One region of the Methylobacterium phyllosphaerae genome, then DNA from elsewhere that is predicted to be linked to it. Evidence: riboswitches for the same ligand, from Rfam matches in the RefSeq annotation. Region 1 holds a riboswitch; the other holds the start of a gene.

Region 1 (5,189 bases):
GCTGATCGCGTAGACCTTGTCGAACAGGTTGTAGACCCGCACGGACAGGCGCGACTCCGCCGTGACCTGATGGTCGAGGACCACGTTGACGAGGTTGTAGGCCGGGCGCCGCGCCGTATTGCCGAAGTCGCTGTAGACCTGCCCCACGTTCTGAAGCCCGACCCGCGCGGTCCAGTCGCGGTAGACGTCCCAGGTCAGCCAGAGGTTGGCCACGCGCTCGGGCACGTCGATGGGCTGGTTGCCGGCATACGACACGGTGGCGCCGTTCACCGTCTGGTCGAACCGGTCGTACTGCGCGTGCAGCAGCGCGAGGTTGCCGTCCAGCCGCCAGCCCGGAGCAAAGCGCCAGCCCAAGGCCAGCTCGAATCCCTGCGAGGACTGGCTCCCCACCTGCGTGGACAGCGTCGGCTGGCCGGGGATTGCCGAGATCAGGTTGTCCTTGACGATCCGGTAGCCTGCGATGGTCCATTCCACGGCACCGTCGAAGGCAAGACCCTTGGCGCCGATCTCGACTTGATCGCCTGTGGCGAGCTTGAAGCCCGCCAGCGACTGGTTCAGCGTGATCAGGCTGTTCACCGGGTCGGTGGCGAAGCTGTACTGGGCGTAGAGCGCGCTGTCCGGCGTCGGGTTGTAGACGAGGCCGAACCGGTAGCCCAGCGCCCGGTAGGTCTTCTCGAACCGCGATCCCGTCTGCAGGTCCTCCCGATTCAGCGTCGGCACGTCGAGGCGCACGCCGGTGAGGAACGAGAGCTTGTCCGACAGGATCAGACGGTCCTCCGCGAAGACCGAGGCTTGGCTCGTCTGCGTGGCGTAGGCCGGACGGGCTCGCCCGTTCTGCGGGAAGAGGCCCGGATCGTAGCCGACGAGCGGCACGCTGGTGGTCTGGTCGAAGTAGAAGTTGTTGGTGTGCCGGAAGTCGATGTGGTTCACATCGAACCCGGCCACGAACTGGTTGGGCAAGCCGAACAGGCTGCCCCGGAACGTCGCGTCGAGCCGGTCACCGACCTGCTCCTGGCTGTGGTAGATTTCCAGATAATCGCCCCGGTCCACCAGCCCGGTGCCGCGGTTGTAGGAATATTGCTCGACGTCGAGCCAGTGGCGCCGGCTGGTGAGCCGGTAGGCGGTGTTGCGGATCGTGATGTCGGCCGAGGGCGACCATTCGGTCTTGAGCTGGGTCCAGTTGTCGGCCCAGGTGATCTTCGCGTCCCGGACGTTGTAGTTGTTGAACCGGATGAGATCCGGGATCCGTCCCTCGACGAGCGGCGTGCCCCAGTAGCGGGCGGGCTCCTGGTAGCCGAGATCGTGGCTCAGGGTGAACGCCAGATCGGCGCTCGGCCGGAACAGCAGGGCGGCCGAGACCGCGAGGTTGCGGAAATCGCCCTCCGGCCGGATCCAGCCGTCGGCGCGATTGCCGCTGACGTTGAGGCGATACGCGAAGGTGTCGCCGAACTCCGCTTGACCGATTCCACCGCCCGAATCGAACGCAAGGCGCGCAACGCCATCCGTGCCGACAACGGCGCGGGCGGCGTTGATCGGCACGAAGACCGGCTTCTTCGGCACCACGTTGATCACGCCGCCGATGGCGCCGTCGCCGTAGAGCACCGAAGACGGGCCGCGGAGCACCTCGATCCGCTCGACGTTCCACGTGTCGAACGGGAAGGTCACCGTGTTGGCGCCGACGTAGAAGCGCGTGCCGTCGTAGAGCTGCTGGATCGAGTTCGGGCCGGCGAAGCCCCGGGACGTGAAGGCGCCGTTGCCGTTGCCGGGTGCCGCGATCGTGGTGATGCCGGTGGCGTCCTGGGTCACGGCCTCGGCGATCGTGTCCTGACCGCGCAGCCGCGCGGTCTCACCCGACACGATGTCGAGGCTCGCCGGCGTCTCCAGCGGCGTCAGACCGAGGCGGCTCGCGGTCCGGTCGGGGGTGCGCAGATTGAGGCCGGTCGGCGCAGCGCGGTTCGGGTCTCCGCCCGCGCCGGCCACGGAGAGTTCATCCAGGGTGACGGCCTCCTGGGCGGCGGTCGGACTGGCGAGGAGCGCGAGGAGAACGCCGCAGAGGGGAGCCGGCCCGCCGGAGCGGGCGCGATGGATCGAGAGAAGCATGGGGGAAGCGGTCCGTGCACGGCGCGCGCCGGCCCCTTCGTCCTATAAGCATTGTAATAACATTACAATGCTTTGACCGCCTGGAAACCTGAGCCTGAGCGGGTGCGCGGAGGCCTCCCGGAACAGGGATCGCAGGTCGCGAAACGGTGGAGACGGACATGGGAACGGCGTCGCGGGCGCGCTTGCTGTGGCACGTCACCGCGAACGAGGCCTCGGCGGCCGCCTCCCCTCGGGATTGACGGCGCCTCGACACCCGCCAGGACACCCCGCCCGGCGCGTTTCGCGTGTGACCACGGCTGACGGCAGGTCTCCTGGCTCGCGGGTCGCCGCCCTCGCACCGTCTTCCCGGGGTGACCCAGTGACGTGGTGGTGAAGGGCTCGCCGCTTACAGTTGCGGGGGCAGCCGCGGCTTCGGGGCGGACCCCTCATCGCGTTCCCTTTTGATCCCCTAGGGGAACCGTCGAGGAACAGCTTGGCCGTCGTGCGTCCAGGCGTCAACCGCACGTCCGGGAGTTGTCGTGGATCGACGCGGCGGCCCGCCGGTTCGTTGCGGCGCCGTCGGGAACGATTTAGCCGGTTCGGCATGACGGTCTGGCGTCCCCCTGCGGAGATCCGCGTGAAGGCCTTGGGGCTCCCCCGGCGCGGCGATAGCCTGCTGGTGGCGGAGATCCATGCGGATGACGGACGGCTGACAGGTGTCCGGCCCCTCGGTGGCAGCGTTGCGTTCGGTGAGAGGGCCGAGGACACGCTGATCCGGGAGTTCGAAGAGGAGCTCGGCATCACCGTCACGGTGCTCGGCGGCCCGCGCGTCGTGGAGAACATCTTCCTGCACGAGGGGCAGGTCGGGCACGAGGTGCTGTTCCTGTTCCCGGTCGCCCTGCCGCCCGGCCGGTTCGACGGACAGGAGCGCTTCGTCTTCCACGAGGATTGCGGCACCGCCTGCGTGGCGCGATGGTGCGATCTCGACGGGCTCGACGTCCCGGGCGGGCCGGAACTCTTCCCGGCCGGGCTGAAGGCCTTGCTCCGCGCGGCGTGGGACGCGGAGCCCTGACGGGCGCGATCGCGCTGCCGCCTTTGCCGCTGCGCGCGGGCGATGCTACAGCCGTGCAATCCCATCGGTCCGGACGTCCGCGACGCCGCGGCCCATGCGCCCGGACGCTCCGTCCGAAGCGGAGACGGGTGCCGGCGGAAGCATGACGACACGACCTCCCAAAAGCGGCGGGCCGAAGGGGCGCAAGCCTCAGGCCGGCAAGTTCGATGCGGGCAAGTTCAAGCCCGGCAAGTTCCAGGCCGACGGCCGTGCCCGTACGGGCCCGCGCACCAGCGCCCGCGACGCTGCAGAGCGCGCGGCCCGCAATCGCGGCGACGATGCGGGTGCGCGCGATCCCTGGGGTGCGCAGGGCGCCGCAGCCGCAGCCCCGGCCCGGCCCGCGAAGCCGCGGCGCGACGCCGCCGCGCCGCGCGGTCCGCTGGCGGCGAAGCCCGGCAGCCGGCCCGTTTCCAAGCGCTCGGAGGCCCCTGCGCCTGCCCCGGCCCCTGCCTCCGCGCCGACACCCGGTCCGACCCGCCGCGAGCAGCGCGCGGCCGCCTCCGCGACCCTCGCCTCCGGGGTGCAGACCCTGATGGTCGAGCCGGACGAGGCCGGCATGCGGATCGACCGCTTCCTCACCGCGCGTTTCCCGCTCCTGCCCTTCACCCGCGTGCAGACCATCGTCCGCAAGGGCGAACTGCGCGTCGACGGCAAGCGCGCCAAGCCGAACGACCGGCTGGAGCCGGGCATGAGCGTGCGCGTGCCGCCGCTGCGCCTCGACCAGCCCTCCGAGCGCCCGCGCAACGCCGCCCGCGAGCAGGACGATGCCGAATTCATCCGGTCGCTCATCCTCTACGAGGATGCCGACATGATGATCCTCAACAAGCCCTTCGGCCTCGCGGTCCAGGGCGGTTCGGGCACGGTCCGGCACGTGGACGGCCTGCTCGCCGCCCTCACCGGCCCGGATGGCCAGAAGCCGCGCCTCGTCCACCGGCTCGACAAGGATACGGCCGGCTGCCTGATCGTCGCCAAGACCCGGCTCGCCGCCGCGACGCTCGCCAAGAGCTTCCGCTCCCGGGCCGCGCGGAAGATCTACTGGGCGCTGACCGCGGGCGTGCCGCGGGTCCGGCAGGGGCGTGTCTCGACCTACCTCGCCAAGGAGGAGCCCACCGACGCCGACGCGCGGATGCGCGTCGCCAAGCACGGCGACGAGGGGGCGAGCCACGCGCTGACCTACTACGCGATGGTCGATCAGGCCGCCCAGAAGCTGTCCTGGCTGTCGTTCAAGCCGGTGACCGGACGGACGCACCAGCTGCGCGCCCACGCGGCCCATATCGGCCACCCGATCGTCGGCGACCCGAAATACTTCTCCGTGGAGAATTGGGAGCTGCCGGGGGGCATCCAGAACCGCCTGCACCTGCTCGCCCGCCGGATCGTCATCCCGCATCCGCGCACCGGCAAGCCCGTGGACGTGAGCGCGCCGCTACCGCCCCACATGGCGCAGAGCTGGAACCTGCTGGGCTTCGACGCCACCCGCTACGACCCGATCGTCGAGGCCCCGGAAGCCTGAGCGGGCAGCCAGGGCACGGCCGGGTTCGTCAGGGCGTCCGGGACTTCCGGCCGCCGCCCTGCGGCGCGACCCGCCGATCGCCGTCGGGGCCGCGCCCGGGATGCCGTCGCGACGGTGCCGCGCCTGGTCGAGTCCGCGCCGGACCTCCTGAGCTGCCGCCACGACCCGGGTCGGGCAGGAGAACCGCTTCGCCCTGCCCGTCGCCCTTCGGCCGAATGCGCGTCGCGATGCCGGTATCCTCGACCCGGCCCGGATGCATCGACGGGACGATCGCCCGTCCGGTCGAGGCTCCTGCAAGCTTCGCTGGCGGATAGGGATGATGGCTCCGGCGGTCCGTCGCGCCTGCGCCGCCGTGCCGGCACGCAGGGTGCAACGAAGACGGGCGCCTGCGTTCGGTTCAAACGATCGCCCAGGTGCCACTGCGGCGACGCGACGCGCCGGATGGCGGGATCCCCGCTCAGAGGACCGCGCGTGAGGCGGTCTCGGTCT
Region 2 (5,189 bases), 480 kb from region 1:
CCGTCAGCACGATGAAGATGGGCGCGCACAGGCTGACCGCGAGGCGGGCGAGATACAGGGCCGGCATGGCGGTCCTGGCATCCATCGGGTCGGCGACGGGCACGTGCAGGAACCAGGTCTCGCGCAGGTGGTCGAGGAGCATCAGCACCATCACCAGCCCGCGCAAGGCGTCGATAAAGGCGATGCGTCCGGTCCTGGCCGATTCCTCTGCCGTCGCCTCCAGAATGCCCGGATGCACGCCCATCAGAACCGCGCCGTCATGCTGACGATCACCCGCCGGGGCTCGCCGACGCCGACCCAGAAGGCGTTGTAGGAGCGCTCGTAGTAGGTCTCGTCGAAGATGTTATCGACGTTTAGCCCGAAGCGCAGGTTCTCGTAGCGGTAGTAGACCAGGGCGTCGGTCAGCACGTAGCCCGGGAGCCGGAACCGCTCGTTGCCGCTGTCCCCGAGACGCGAGCCGACGGCCCGGACGCCTCCGCCGAACCCAAAACCCTTCCAGTCGCCGGCCTGGACCTCGTAGACGCCGAGCAGGCTGCCGGAGTGGCGCGGGATGTTGAGGAGCGGCGAGCCGACCCTCAGGACCTCGTCGCGGGTCACGGCGGCGTCGATAAAGGCGTAGCCCCCGATCACACGAAACTCCGGCGTTACCTGTCCGACGAAGCTCAAGTCGAAGCCCTGGCTGCGCACCGCCCCGGCGGCGATCTGGAAGAAGAAGTCCCTCGGGTCGGTGGTGAGGACATTCTCCTTCTCGATGTGGAAGGCCGCTCCCGTCACGCTCAAGCCCGTGAAGAGGTCGAGCTTGACCCCGGCCTCGTAGCCGAAGCCGGTCTCGGGGGCGAAGGGGCGGGTCGCGATGTCGAAGCCGGTATTGGGCCGGAACGAGGCCGCCACGTTGCCGTAGAACGAGAGGAAGGAGAGCGGCTGGTAGACGAGACCCGCACGCGGTGAAAAGCCGGTCCGGTCCTGCTCCGTGCGCTCGTTGCTGACCTTGTCGCGGAAGGTCTGGTTGTAGAAGTCGGTCCGGTTGCCGAGGAGCAGCTTCCACTCCGGACTAAGCGCGATCTGGTCCTGCACGTAGACGGCGGTGTTCCCGACGTTCTCGCTCGCGCTGTAGCGCCGCGTGATGGGCGGCTTCGGCTGGCCGTAGACCGGGTTGAACAGGTCGATGGCGAACGGGTCGAGCCGCGGCGTCGAGCGCAGCAGGTTCTCGGTGCTGTTGTAGCGCTCGTGCTCAAGGCCGAGCAGCACGGTGTGCGCGAACGGCCCGGTGGCGAAGTGCCCGACGAGTTCGGCCTGACCGATGGCCACGCCCCAGGTAAAGTCGTGCCGGCGGAACTCGCGCAGCAGGGTGCGGCCGTCGTCGAGGAGGCCGGTCGCGCCGGTCTGCAGGCCGGTCAGGCTGCCGGTGTTGAAGTGGCCGGCAACCCTGAGCTGCCAGTCGGCATTGAAGGCGTGATCCAGGCGGATCTGCAGGATCCCGGCTTCTGACACCGAGTCGTCGCCCGGCTCACCGAAGAATCGCGAGCGCGGGACGAGGCCCAGGCGGTTGTTCACCGCGACCGTCCCGCGGTCGAAGGTCTGACGGTTGCGAAGGTACTGCGCCTCGACGGTGAGCTTGGTATCTGGGCTGATCAACCAACTCACCACGGGCGCGACCAGGACGCGGTCGCCGTCGACGAAATCGCGAAAGCTGTCCTGCCGGGCGAGCGCGCCGTTGAACCGGTAGAGGACGGTGCCCTCCTCGTTCAGCGGTCCGCCGGCGTCGACGGTGGTGCGCGCCGTGCCGAAACTTCCGAACAGCGTGCCCATCTCGACGAAGGGCAAGGCGACGGGCTGCTTAGTGAGGATGTTGATGGTGCCGCCCGGATCGCTGCGCCCATAAAGTGCCCCGCTAGGTCCTTTAAGCACCTCGATGGACTGCACGTTCTGGGTGTCCGGCGCGCCATTGTATCCGCGGGCGATGTTGAAGCCGTTGAAGAAGATGTCCTGGGTGGCGAAGCCGCGCACTGAGTAGAGCGCGAGGTTCTGGGCTCCGAAATCGTTCTGCTTGCCGACGCCCGGCACGTAGTCGAGGGCGCGCTCGACGCGCGTGGCGGCGGTGTCCCGCAGGACCTCTTGAGGCACGACGTCGACCTGCTGAGGCAGCGAGAGACGCGGCGTGACCGTCTTAGTGCCACTGTAGAGGTCCTTGACCTGGTACTTGGGGGCGGCCGTGTAGCTACCCTCGACCGAGAGCGGGTCGAGAACGACCGATGCCGGGGCGGTCTCGGCTCGTGGGCTCTGGGCGGTGGTTGGGGTCACCCCCTGGAGGGCGAGCGCGAGCGACGCGACGGACGCGCGAAGCCACCATTGCGGAGCGGGACGGGACACGGGCCTGGGACCTCGGGACGGCTGTGGCACGTCACCGCGAACGAGGCCTCGGCGCCTACCTCACCGGGCGGCGCTTCAACACCCGCCAGGACACCCCGCCCGACGCGTTTCGCGTGTGACCACGGCTGACGGCAGGTCTCCTGGCTCACGGGTCATCGCCCTCGCACCGTCTTCCCGGGGCTTGACCCAGTGACATGGTGGTGAAGGACTCACCGCTTACAGTTGCGGGGGCAGCCACGGCATCGGGCTGTCACCCTCACCGCGTTCCCTTTTGATCCCCGAGGGGAACCGTCACTGCTCAGCTACAGCCTCACGAACTCGTGAGTCAACGCGAGCGTCGTAATAGCGCCGCCGTGACGCCGGCTTTGGCGTTTGGCCAGCTCCTGCAATGGGTCGAACGACCGCTCTTTGGGTTTGATGCTTCAAAGCCGATTGGCCGGAAACCACTCAACCCCGCCATTCAGAGACGCCAGTCGGCGTGGCTGTGTGTGGCCGAAAGCCGCTGGTCCGCTTCGGAGCAGATTCGCCGGAAAACCGGACGAGCTCCTAACGACCCAATCCAGCCGCCTGGACCGCCATCGCAACTTCCCAGAAGCGGCCGTCCGTCAGCCCTCCGGCAACTTCGGCTCGGGTTGGTAAGCCGTCATCGGGCCGCTGCCCCAAAGCCGACATTTACACTCGCTTCTCTCGCCGAGATTTCAGGAGCGACTTATGGCAAGCGCCACACGCATTCCCGCCGACAAGCTGCTGGACTTCGCCAGCGCGGTCTATGCTGCGGCCGGCATGCCGGAGCCCGATGCGCAGCTCGCCGCCGACACACTAGTCCAAGCCGACTTATGGGGGCACCAATCGCACGGGGTCATGCGGCTCTCCTGGTATACAGCGCGGCTGAAGGCGGGCGTTTGCGCTCCGGTCGCGCGCCCTGAGACGGTGGTCGATGCCGGCGGTCTCGCCGTGATCGACGGTCACGACGGAATGGGGCAGGTGCTCACCGCCCATGCCATGCGGGAGGCGATCCGCCGGGCGAAGGCGCACGGGGTCAGCGCGGTCGCCCTACGCAACTCCGGGCATTTCGGGACGGCCCTTTACTTTACGCTGATGGCCGCGCGCGAAGGTTGCGTGGCGTTCCTATCGACCAACGCCAGCCCGGCGATGGCACCGTGGGGGGGCCGCAAGAAGACGGTGGGCACAAACCCGTGGTCCTGGGCCTGCCCGGCCGGCTCGCACGCGCCGATGGCGCTGGACATCGCCAATACCGGAGTGGCGCGGGGCAAGGTCTACCTGGCCAAGCAGAAGGGCCAGCCGATCCCGGAGGGGTGGGCCCTCGATGCGGCCGGTAGGCCGACGACCGACCCGGCGGCGGCCATCGACGGGATCATCCTGCCGATGGCCCAGCACAAGGGCTACGCCATCGCGCTGATGATGGACATGCTCTCGGGCGTGCTCACCGGCAGCGCCTTCGGGCCGCGGGTGACCGGCCCCTATCAGACCGAGCACCGTAGCGGGGCGGGGCAGTTGATGATCGCGATCGACATCGCCCAGATCCAGCCGCTGGCGGAGTTCAACACGCGCATGGACCAACTGATCGCTGACTTGAAGTGCGTGCCGCTGGCGCAGGGGTTCGATGAGGTCTTCTATCCAGGCGAGATCGAGGCCCGCAACGCAACGCGGAACCGCGCCGAGGGCTTGGCCCTGCCCGACGACACCCTCGCCGACCTGCACCGGCTCGCCGAAGGAACCGGGCTTACTTCTAGATGGTAAGGAAGGATCGTCAGAAGCGGTCCATCCCCCCTTCGGCAGTGGGTCTTGAACGGGCGCGTTGGTAGTGTCCGCTCTTACTGCATGGCCACCCGAAAGCGGGCTGGCGGAAAACCGCCCCGAGCGGACAGTCCGGTAGCGACCCAACCCAGCCACTCGGACCACCGTCGGCGCCGCCCAAAAGCAGCCATCCAGCGACTGTCATGACACTTCCGACCGGCATGGTGGAACGAGCAACCTGGCGAGCCTGATCCTCAGGGAGCCCAGCGAGTTCGTCATCCAGTGCGGCATCTACCCGAAGATGAAGCTTGCCCTCCACATTCACTAGATTGCTACTATTGGTTGTTATACGGGGCGGCAAAGTTGTGGCGGGTGCGATCAAGCGTCTCATCGCTTGCGTGACGCCCGCTTAACCAAATTCCCCCTTTCATCGCACTCGTGCCGTCGTGGCACGTGGAGACATCTGCGGTGCCGCTCTTCGACGCCAACCTGCGTGCCTTGATGGCGGCTATCGACAAGTCTAGGGCTCGGATCGAGTTCGCCCCTGATGGGACCGTTCTCGCCGCCAACGACCTGTTCCTCGTTCTGATGGGCTACAGCCTTGCGGAGGTGAAGGGGCAGCATCACACCTTGTTCGTCCCAGCAGCTGAGCGTGACGGCGAGGCATACCGCACGTTCTGGGCCGCCCTGCGGCGTGGCGAGGCGCAGACACACGAGTTCAAGCGCATCGCCAAGGACGGTCGTACCGTCTGGATCCAAGCAACGTACAATCCCGTGCTCGACCGCAACGGGCGCGTCGCGCGGATCGTCAAGCTCGCCACGGACGTCACGGCGCAGGTGCTGCGCAACATCGATCATGATGGACAGCTCGATGCCTTGCACCGATCGCAGGCAGTGATCGAGTTCACCCTCGACGGCACAATCCTGACCGCCAACCAAAACTTCCTCGACGCCGTCGGCTATAGTCTGGATGAGGTGAAGGGCCGCCACCACGGCTTGTTCGTCGAGGCCACCGAGCGGGCGGGAACGGGGTATCGCGAATTCTGGGCGCGCCTCGCGCG

Evidence for each region. Region 1 has a riboswitch for cobalamin ahead of MCBMB27_RS01920 (TonB-dependent receptor). Riboswitches for the same ligand answer to the same signal wherever they lie in the genome.
Region 2: linked by a shared signal. The riboswitch ahead of MCBMB27_RS27350 (TonB-dependent siderophore receptor) and the one ahead of MCBMB27_RS01920 (TonB-dependent receptor) in region 1 are both predicted to bind cobalamin.

The regions. Positions count from the first base shown of each region.
Region 1 covers NZ_CP015367.1:390,265-395,453, reverse strand. The annotation lists gene MCBMB27_RS01920 (TonB-dependent receptor) at 1-2,100, opposite strand, end outside; cobalamin riboswitch at 2,385-2,577, opposite strand; gene MCBMB27_RS01915 (NUDIX hydrolase) at 2,717-3,151, shown strand; gene MCBMB27_RS01910 (RluA family pseudouridine synthase) at 3,294-4,700, shown strand.
Region 2 covers NZ_CP015367.1:5,996,874-6,002,062, forward strand. The annotation lists gene MCBMB27_RS27345 (acetyltransferase domain-containing protein) at 1-244, opposite strand, end outside; gene MCBMB27_RS27350 (TonB-dependent siderophore receptor) at 244-2,370, opposite strand; cobalamin riboswitch at 2,484-2,678, opposite strand; gene MCBMB27_RS27355 (Ldh family oxidoreductase) at 3,082-4,131, shown strand; gene MCBMB27_RS27360 (methyl-accepting chemotaxis protein) at 4,597-5,189, shown strand, end outside.